DNA from 2 places in the Enterobacter bugandensis genome. Region 1 is predicted to be linked to the other one. Evidence: predicted binding sites of a transcription regulator. Region 1 holds the regulator's gene; the other holds the start of a gene.
The links. Region 1 encodes Fur, which represses iron uptake genes when iron is present. Its sites were predicted from a motif close to ATAATAATGAGAACNACTATCAA; they were not measured.
Positions count from the first base shown of each region.

Region 2: exbB (tol-pal system-associated acyl-CoA thioesterase) is a predicted target of Fur. The motif match lies at 2,460-2,482, and genes of this name have one in related genera.

Region 1 is NZ_LT992502.1:1,355,720-1,360,126, forward strand. Features, by position in the region: gene glnS (glutamine--tRNA ligase) at 1-488, shown strand, start outside; gene chiP (chitoporin ChiP) at 933-2,330, shown strand; gene chiQ (ChiQ/YbfN family lipoprotein) at 2,378-2,704, shown strand; gene fur (ferric iron uptake transcriptional regulator) at 2,796-3,242, opposite strand; gene fldA (flavodoxin FldA) at 3,530-4,060, opposite strand; gene ybfE (LexA regulated protein) at 4,216-4,407, opposite strand, start outside.
Region 2 is NZ_LT992502.1:3,980,231-3,984,637, forward strand. Features, by position in the region: gene DG357_RS19205 (ESA_00282 family adhesion-associated protein) at 1-232, opposite strand, end outside; gene DG357_RS19210 (hypothetical protein) at 336-740, shown strand; gene DG357_RS19215 (cytoplasmic protein) at 742-1,194, shown strand; gene exbD (TonB system transport protein ExbD) at 1,237-1,662, opposite strand; gene exbB (tol-pal system-associated acyl-CoA thioesterase) at 1,667-2,398, opposite strand; gene metC (cystathionine beta-lyase) at 2,649-3,836, shown strand; gene yghB (DedA family general envelope maintenance protein YghB) at 3,980-4,407, shown strand, end outside.

The DNA of each region.
Region 1 (4,407 bases):
TCCGTGAAGAAGCCAATAAGCAGTACAAGCGTCTGGTGTTGGGTAAAGAAGTTCGTCTGCGTAACGCCTACGTCATCAAAGCCGAGCGCGTAGAGAAAGATGCTGAAGGTAACATTACCACCATCTTCTGTTCGTACGATGCTGAGACGCTGAGCAAAGATCCGGCAGACGGCCGCAAGGTGAAAGGCGTGATCCACTGGGTGAGCGCTTCCCACGCGCTGCCGGTAGAAATTCGTCTGTACGATCGTCTGTTTAGCGTACCTAACCCGGGTGCGGCTGAAGACTTCCTGGCGACCATCAACCCGGAATCTCTGGTGATCAAGCAGGGTTATGCGGAGCCATCGCTGAAAGCCGCTGAAGCGGGCAAAGCGTTCCAGTTCGAGCGTGAAGGTTACTTCTGCCTGGACAGCCGTTACAGCACGGCAGAAAAACCGGTATTTAACCGTACCGTAGGTCTGCGTGATACCTGGACCAAGATCGGCGAATAATAACGTTGCACTGGTCAATGAGAAACAAACGCCGCTTATAGCGGCGTTTTTTTATTTAATGATCATATCGTTAAAGTAGGCCCGTAATTAGGCCAGCTAAAATTTTGGTCAATGCGGTGCTACTTATTTTTAAAAAAAGTTTGTCTGTTTCATAAAATGGAGAATAAAGACAAATACGGGTTTTATTACGATCTGATACGCTGAAATTACCGGCTCTACCCCCGCCACACCTCGCATCCGGCCAAATGTTACAAAGCACTACCAATTATGTGCACTTCGTCATAATCCTGACTTTTGCCCACTGAAAAGCATTGATAATTCGCGTCGCGAAAAATAACCTAAAGACGGTAGTTAATTCGAGGGTATTTATAACTACCCCTGGCCTTTTGGTCTTTTATATTTTCGCCGTTTAAGGCGTTTTAATTCGTCAAAGAGGAATAATCTATGCGTACGTTCAGTGGCAAACGTAGTGCGCTGGCGCTGGCTATTGCCGGTGTGACAGCAATGTCGGGCCTGGTGGTGACACCAGAGGCAAAAGCAGCAGGTTTCATCGAAGATTCTACCCTCACTGGCGGTATTTATTACTGGCAGCGCGAACGTGACCGTAAAGATGTCACAGAAGATAAATACAAAACCAACCTCTCTCACTCTACCTGGAACGCCAACCTGGACTTCCAGTCAGGCTACGCCGCCGATATGTTCGGTCTGGATATTGCCGCGTTTACGGCGATTGAAATGGCTGAAAATGGCGACAGCGGCCACCCGAACGAAATTGCCTTCTCCTCCAGTAATAAAGCCTATGACGAAGACTGGTCAGGGGATAAAAGCGGTATCAGCCTTTATAAGGCCGCAGCGAAATTCAAATACGGCCCGGTATGGGCGCGTGGGGGCTATATTCAGCCAACCGGCCAGACGCTGTTAGCGCCGCACTGGAGCTTTATGCCTGGTACCTATCAGGGGGCAGAAGCCGGGGCTAATTTTGACTACGGTGATGCAGGTGCGTTGAGCTTCTCCTATATGTGGACCAACGAGTACAAAGCGCCGTGGCACATTGAGATGGACAAGTTCTACCAGAACGATAAGAAAACCAAAGTCGATTACCTCCACTCGCTGGGCGCGAAGTACGATTTCAAAAACGATCTGGTTCTGGAAGCCGCATTTGGTCAGGCGGAAGGCTATATCGATCAGTATTTTGCTAAAGCCAGCTACAAATTTGATATCGCCGGTAGTCCGCTGAGCACTAGCTACCAGTTCTACGGTACGCGCGATAAGGTCAGCGATGGCAGCGTAAACGACATTTATAACGGCACCGCGTGGCTGCAGGCGTTAACCTTCGGCTATAAGGTCGGTCAGGTTGATTTGCGTCTGGAAGGCACATGGGTGAAGGCTGAAGGGCAGCAGGGCTACTTCCTGCAGCGTATGACGCCGACCTATGCCTCATCCAACGGTCGTCTGGATATCTGGTGGGATAACCGCTCAGACTTCAACGCCGACGGCGAGAAAGCGGTCTTCTTCGGCGCCATGTATGACCTGAAAAACTGGAACCTGCCGGGCTGGGCGGTGGGCGCTTCTTACGCTTACGCCTGGGATGCAAAACCAGCAGACATGGCGACGCCGGATGCGTACTACGATCCAAACTATCGCCTGAAAGAGTCCTCCTACAGCCTGGATGCTATCTACACCCTGCAGGATGGCCGCGCGAAAGGCACGATGTTCAAGCTGCACTTTACGCAGTATGACAACCACTCCGATATCCCAAGCTATGCGGGCGGTTACGGCAACATCTTCCAGGATGAACGTGACGTCAAATTCATGGTTATCGCCCCATTCACCATCTTCTGATGAGCACACCGGCGGGCTGAGTCCCGCCGGTCTGGAGACTGCATATGATGAAAAAAATCGTAATCGTCGCGCTGATGGCATCAGGGCTGGTGGCGTGTGTTCAGACTCAGGCGCCGAAAGAGGACGCCCGTCTGAAGGAGGCGTATAGCGCCTGTATTAATACCGCGGAAGGATCGCCTGAGAAAATTGAAGCCTGCCAGAGCGTGCTAAATGTGTTAAAGAAAGAGAAAGCGCATGAGGCGTTCGCGACGCAGGAGAATGTTCGCGTGATGGATTATCAGGCCTGCATTCAGGCACGTAAAACCGGTAACGATCAGGAAGTGGCGAAGCGTTGCGATAAAATCTGGAACGAGATACGCAATAACAACAAATAAGTTGCTCTACGCCCGGTGCACTTTGCTTACCGGGCTTTTTTCAGGCAAAAAAAAGCCAACCTTACGGCTGGCTCAGAGTATGAACGCTAACTTATTTTGTGTCGTGAGCGTGTTCATTCTCGCGGCAATCCCCTTCAGCGCAGTGACCGTAAAGGTACAGGCTGTGGTTGGTCAGGCGAATGCCATGACGAGCTGCGATTTCACGCTGACGCGCTTCGATGGAATCATCGCTAAATTCAATGACCTTGCCGCAATCGAGGCAGATCAGGTGATCGTGGTGATGCTGCTGGGTCAGTTCGAATACAGATTTACCGCCTTCGAAATTATGACGGGTAACAATGCCCGCGTCATCAAACTGGTTCAGCACGCGATATACGGTGGCCAGCCCAATCTCTTCACCCATGTCGATAAGACGTTTATAAAGGTCTTCCGCACTGACATGGTGATTGTCTGGACCCTGAAGCACTTCCAGGATTTTTAACCGAGGAAGCGTTACTTTCAGGCCAGCCTTCTTTAATGCGGTGTTGTTGTCAGTCATGCGGAATCTGTCCTGTTGCTAAACGATTCACTTCTCTGGGAAGTGACAGAAAATGCACCTGGGATAATGCGTCTCATTATAGAACTGCCATGCCTAAATGAAAACTGCAAGTCTCAGGCAAAGTATGCTTATAAAAACGTGGTATCACCTACAAACTTGCTCAAAGGAAACCACATTTTGCCAGGGAGACATTGTACAGGTCTGGGCGAAAAAGTTAAAAGTTTGTAGCAATTAATTTAATCGGTTTTACCTGGAAAAGGGCGCAACCCGCGTTGCGCCGTAAAAAATCAGGCGTTGAGAATATCGTCCAGATGCAGTTCTTCGCGGATCTGCTTAACCCACTTCTCTACACGCTCTGCGGTCAGTTCTGGCTGACGGTCTTCGTCAATGGCAAGTCCGACAAAATGATCGTCATCGGCCAGGCCTTTAGAGGCTTCGAAGTGGTAACCGGCAGTCGGCCAGTGGCCCACAATAACCGCGCCATTAGGCTCAATGATGTCGCGAATCGTCCCCAGCGCATCACAGAAGTACTCGGCGTAATCTTCCTGATCGCCACAACCGAACAGGGCAACCAGCTTGCCGTTGAAGTCCACCTCTTCCAGCGTCGGGAAGAAATCGTCCCAGTCGCACTGGGCTTCACCATAGTACCAGGTTGGAATACCCAGCAGCAGAATGTCATAGCCCTCGAGATCTTCTTTGCTGCTCTTGGCGATGTCATGCACATCAGCAACGTCTTTACCGAGCTGTTTCTGAATGTTTTTTGCGATATTTTCGGTATTGCCGGTATCACTGCCGAAGAAAATGCCGATGATTGCCATGAGTAAAATAACCTCTTGAAACTTAATGGTATGGTGGCGCAATTCGGCCACGGATAAGGGCAATAATAGCAGAACTGGCAACCCTGCGGAAACCGCTATCGCGCAGGACTGCACTCTGTGCTACATGAAAAGGGCGATAAAGGGGTTTTTCAGACTTATGCCTGGCTGCGCAGCGTCTCGAGTTGGGCGATGAGCATCTCTTCAATAAGCTCGCTGCGGCTGATGTTACGCGCCTCTGCCAGCTCGTTAAGCGCATCGACCGCGTCGGCGTTGAGCTTCAGTTCGACACGCTTAAGCCCACGATTTTTATCGCGTTTAAGCTGATTGCGTTTATTGATACGCAGCTG
Region 2 (4,407 bases), 2.6 Mb from region 1:
TCGCGTGTAAGAAGTCGATATATTCATGATTCACCCGCCAGTACCAGACAGGCGTAACGGAGTTCATCAAAACAGAGAAATGATCTTCTCCTTCCTCTTTTGTCATCAGTTCAGGTTGTGGCGGTTCACTGGTGTCTTTCGACACTTTCGTTTTATTGAACTCCTGCATCAATAAAAGCACACCAGCGGTCAGTAATAGTAATGTGATGACCGTAAAAAAGATGCTGTTCATGGGTTGGCTCCATTTTTTTTGATTTTAAAATTGCCTCATGATATTGTCAACGAATCTCACGCCTTTACCAACCCCACCCTGTTGAAATTAAAGGAAATTAAAAATGCTGCCCGACTATCTCGTCCCGGCTAAGTACCACATTACGCCTGTGGAACAGCAACCGACGGAAGAAGAAAAAAAGGCCAGTTTCACTCAGGGGAAAAGAAAGCTCTCTGATTTCGAGCCTGATATATTAATTGGCGTTTCTCACACTGGCAAATCCCGTAATATGCTGCTGGAAGAGCACGATCGCCATATAAAAGACCGCTTATTTCGCGCTATAAAAATTGAAGCCTTCGTCCACCTGCTGAATGACCTGCAGGCAGAAGGCGAAATAGATGCGCAGAAACTAAGTCAAATAATGGCTGAAAAAACGAAAGAAATAAATGAGGCCGGCAATGAAATTTGGCTTAATCTAATTACGCGAGAAAAAAACAACCCTATTTTTTATACCCTGGGGGAAGATTAACGTGAAAGAAGTTAAAGACAATAACGTTTATTTGACTTTAGATGATAAAAAAAGTGATGAATTTATCTTAAAGCAAAATATCGAGGCACTAAGAAATGCAAAAAATGCCGAGATGACGCGTATTACACAAGACCTGGTATCGATCCCGGCAACGCTGGTGCGTCTGAAATGGCAGAATCGCCGCGAGATTTATCCGTTACAGGTTAAAGAAGAAATTTACGGCGCCGTGATGAACGCCATCATCGAACAGCTTCCAGAACTGAAAGAGAAACTGCTGGGACGTCTTGAGGCCAACTATCAGTATCTGCTTGCCAGAGAAGTCGCCACCCTGCGCCTGACGCGCAAACTGTCAGCCGGTGAGTACCGTACGTCAAACGTCACCTGCGTTGCGCTCGATGAGGACGCGCTGACCACCACCTCCTCTACCGCACCGACGGACAACAAAAACGCATAAACCGACAGGCATAAAAAAAGCCGGCTTTCGCCAGCTTCTTTATCACTTCGAGGCCGCTTTCTCTTCCCCGACCAGCCCAATCTTCAGATAACCCGCCTGATGCAGCGTGTCCATTACCTTCATCATGGTTTCGTAGTCGACGGTTTTGTCCGCCCGGAAGAAGACGGTGGTGTCCTTCTTGCCGCCGGTCAGCTGGTCCAGCGCCGGAATAACGGAGGCATCCGTCACAGGGTCGTTCCCCAGGAACATGGATTTATCCGCTTTCACCGACAAATAAATTGGCTTTTCCGGACGCGGCTGCGGCTGGCTGGAGGAGGCAGGCAGATTCACCTTCACGTCGACCGTCGCCAGGGGTGCTGCCACCATGAAGATAATCAGCAGCACCAGCATGACGTCGATAAACGGCGTCACGTTGATTTCGTGCATTTCGCCGTTATCGTCCAGATTTTCGTTTAGACGCATTGCCATACAATCAACCTACGCGCAGTTTAGACGCCGCATGCACCGGCTTCACGGCGCTGGCATTCAGGTCGAGATCGCGGCTTTGCAGCAGCAGAACCTGAGCGGCAACGTCGCCGAGCGTGGCTTTGTAGTTGCCGATCATACGCGCGAAAATGTTGTAGATAACCACCGCCGGAATTGCCGCAACCAGACCGATTGCCGTCGCCAGCAGTGCTTCCGCGATACCCGGGGCCACTACCGCCAGGTTGGTGGTTTGGGTCTGAGCAATGCCGATAAAGCTGTTCATGATGCCCCAGACAGTACCGAAAAGACCGATGAACGGTGAAATCGCGCCGATGGTCGCCAGATACCCATTGCCGCGTCCCATGTGTCGGCCAACGGCCGCAACGCGACGCTCCAGACGGAAACCGGTACGCTCTTTAATGCCTTCGTTATCTTCACTGCCGGCGGAGAGTTCCAGCTCGTTCTGAGCTTCATTCACTAACAGGGTGGTCAGGCTTTGCGGGTGGAAGGATGAGGTCATCTCAGAAGCCTGATCCAGAGAGCGGGCTTCTGCCAGCTGCTGCTGTTCCCGCTTGAGGCGACGCTTCTGCGAAAGCAGCTCGGCGCTTTTGCTGAAGAAGATAGCCCAGGTGACAACGGACGCCAGAATCAGGCCGATCATCACAATCTTAACCACGATGTCAGCATGATGATACATGCCCCAAACGGAGAGATCCGTCTGCATCAAATTATTACCCACTCTGTATCTCCAGGACGCAAATCACAAAATCTGAACGTAATAATATCAAAAAGCCGTCGAATTGATAGTCGTTCTCATTAGTATTTACATGGTGCCGTAATTTTCGCTCAGTTTCCTTGCGCTTACGCAGTAAAAATTTCTTATGCGCTTTTTTGCTAATATTTTCTGCTTATTCGATAAGCATGCGGGTGCAGTTTTTTACAATCGTGGTAGTCTGGACGTCCAGACGTATAAAACAGGGTTAGCGAACATGACGAAGAAGCATCTTGATACCACGCTGGTGCAGGCGGGACGCAGCAAAAAATACACTCAGGGATCGGTTAATAGCGTGATTCAACGCGCCTCCTCGCTGGTGTTTGATACCGTTGAGGAGAAAAAAATCGCCACGCGTAACCGCGCAAAAGGCGGGCTGTTCTACGGTCGCCGCGGCACGCTAACCCATTTTTCGCTGCAGGAAGCGATGTGCGAGCTGGAGGGGGGCGCGGGCTGCGCGTTGTTCCCGTGCGGTGCGGCGGCAGTCGCCAACACCATTCTGGCGTTTGTCGAACAGGGCGACCATATCCTGATGACCAACACCGCCTATGAACCCAGCCAGGATTTCTGCACAAAAATTCTCAGCAAGCTCGGCGTGACCACCAGCTGGTTTGACCCGCTGATTGGTGAAGGCATTGCTGAACTTATCCAGCCAAACACGCGCATTGTGTTCCTGGAATCTCCTGGCTCCATCACCATGGAAGTGCACGACGTTCCGGCTATCGTGAAGGCCGTGCGCAGCAAAGCGCCAGAGGCGATTATCATGATCGACAACACCTGGGCGGCAGGTGTGCTGTTTAAGGCGCTGGAATTCGATATTGATATCTCGATTCAGGCGGCAACGAAATACCTGATTGGACACTCTGACGGGATGATTGGCACCGCGGTTTCCAACGCGCGCTGCTGGGACCAGCTGCGGGAAAATGCCTACCTGATGGGCCAGATGGTGGATGCAGACACGGCATACATGACCAGCCGGGGCATTCGTACGCTCGGCGTGCGTCTGCGTCAGCATCATGAAAGTAGCCTGAAAATCGCTGAATGGCTGGCGCAGCATCCGCAGGTTGAGCGCGTGAACCATCCGGCGCTGCCGGGTAGTAAAGGCCATGAGTTCTGGCAACGTGACTTTACGGGCAGCAGCGGGCTGTTCTCGTTTGTGCTTAAAAAACGGCTAAGTAATGACGAGCTGGCAAGCTATCTGGATAATTTTACCCTCTTCAGCATGGCCTACTCCTGGGGCGGTTTTGAATCTCTGATCCTGCCGAATCAGCCGGAGCAGATCGCGGCCCTGCGCCCCGGTGGTGAAGTGGACTTCAGCGGCACCCTCATTAGATTGCATATCGGTTTAGAAAATGTGGACGATTTAATTGCGGATTTATCTGCAGGCTTTGAACGTATCGTGTAGAGTGCGGGCTGAAAATGTACTCCCCGGACGCTTTTGTGAACACTGCATGCAGAAAAGTCTGCATGAGTTGCGCCTGCGATCAATCCCGACAGGTGAAATTGGGAGTACAATAGCGTTATCTCTGCTGTTCCACAGGAAAGTCCATGGCTGTTATTCAAGATATTATCGCGGCGCTCTGGCAACATGATTTTGCCGCCCTGGCGGATCCCCACGTTGTAGGCGTCGTCTATTTCGTGATGTTCGCGACGCTGTTTCTGGAAAATGGATTACTGCCAGCCTCGTTTTTACCCGGTGACAGTTTGCTTTTGCTTGCCGGGGCGTTGATCGGCAAAGGCGTCATGGACTTTACGCCAACGATGGTTATCCTTACCTCCGCCGCGAGCCTGGGCTGCTGGCTGAGCTATCTACAGGGCCGCTGGCTGGGGAACACGCGCGTGGTGAAGGGCTGGCTGGCGCAGTTACCGCATAAATACCACCAGCGTGCGACCTGCATGTTTGACCGCCACGGCCTGCTGGCGCTGCTCGCCGGGCGTTTCCTGGCGTTTGTTCGCACCCTTCTGCCCACCATGGC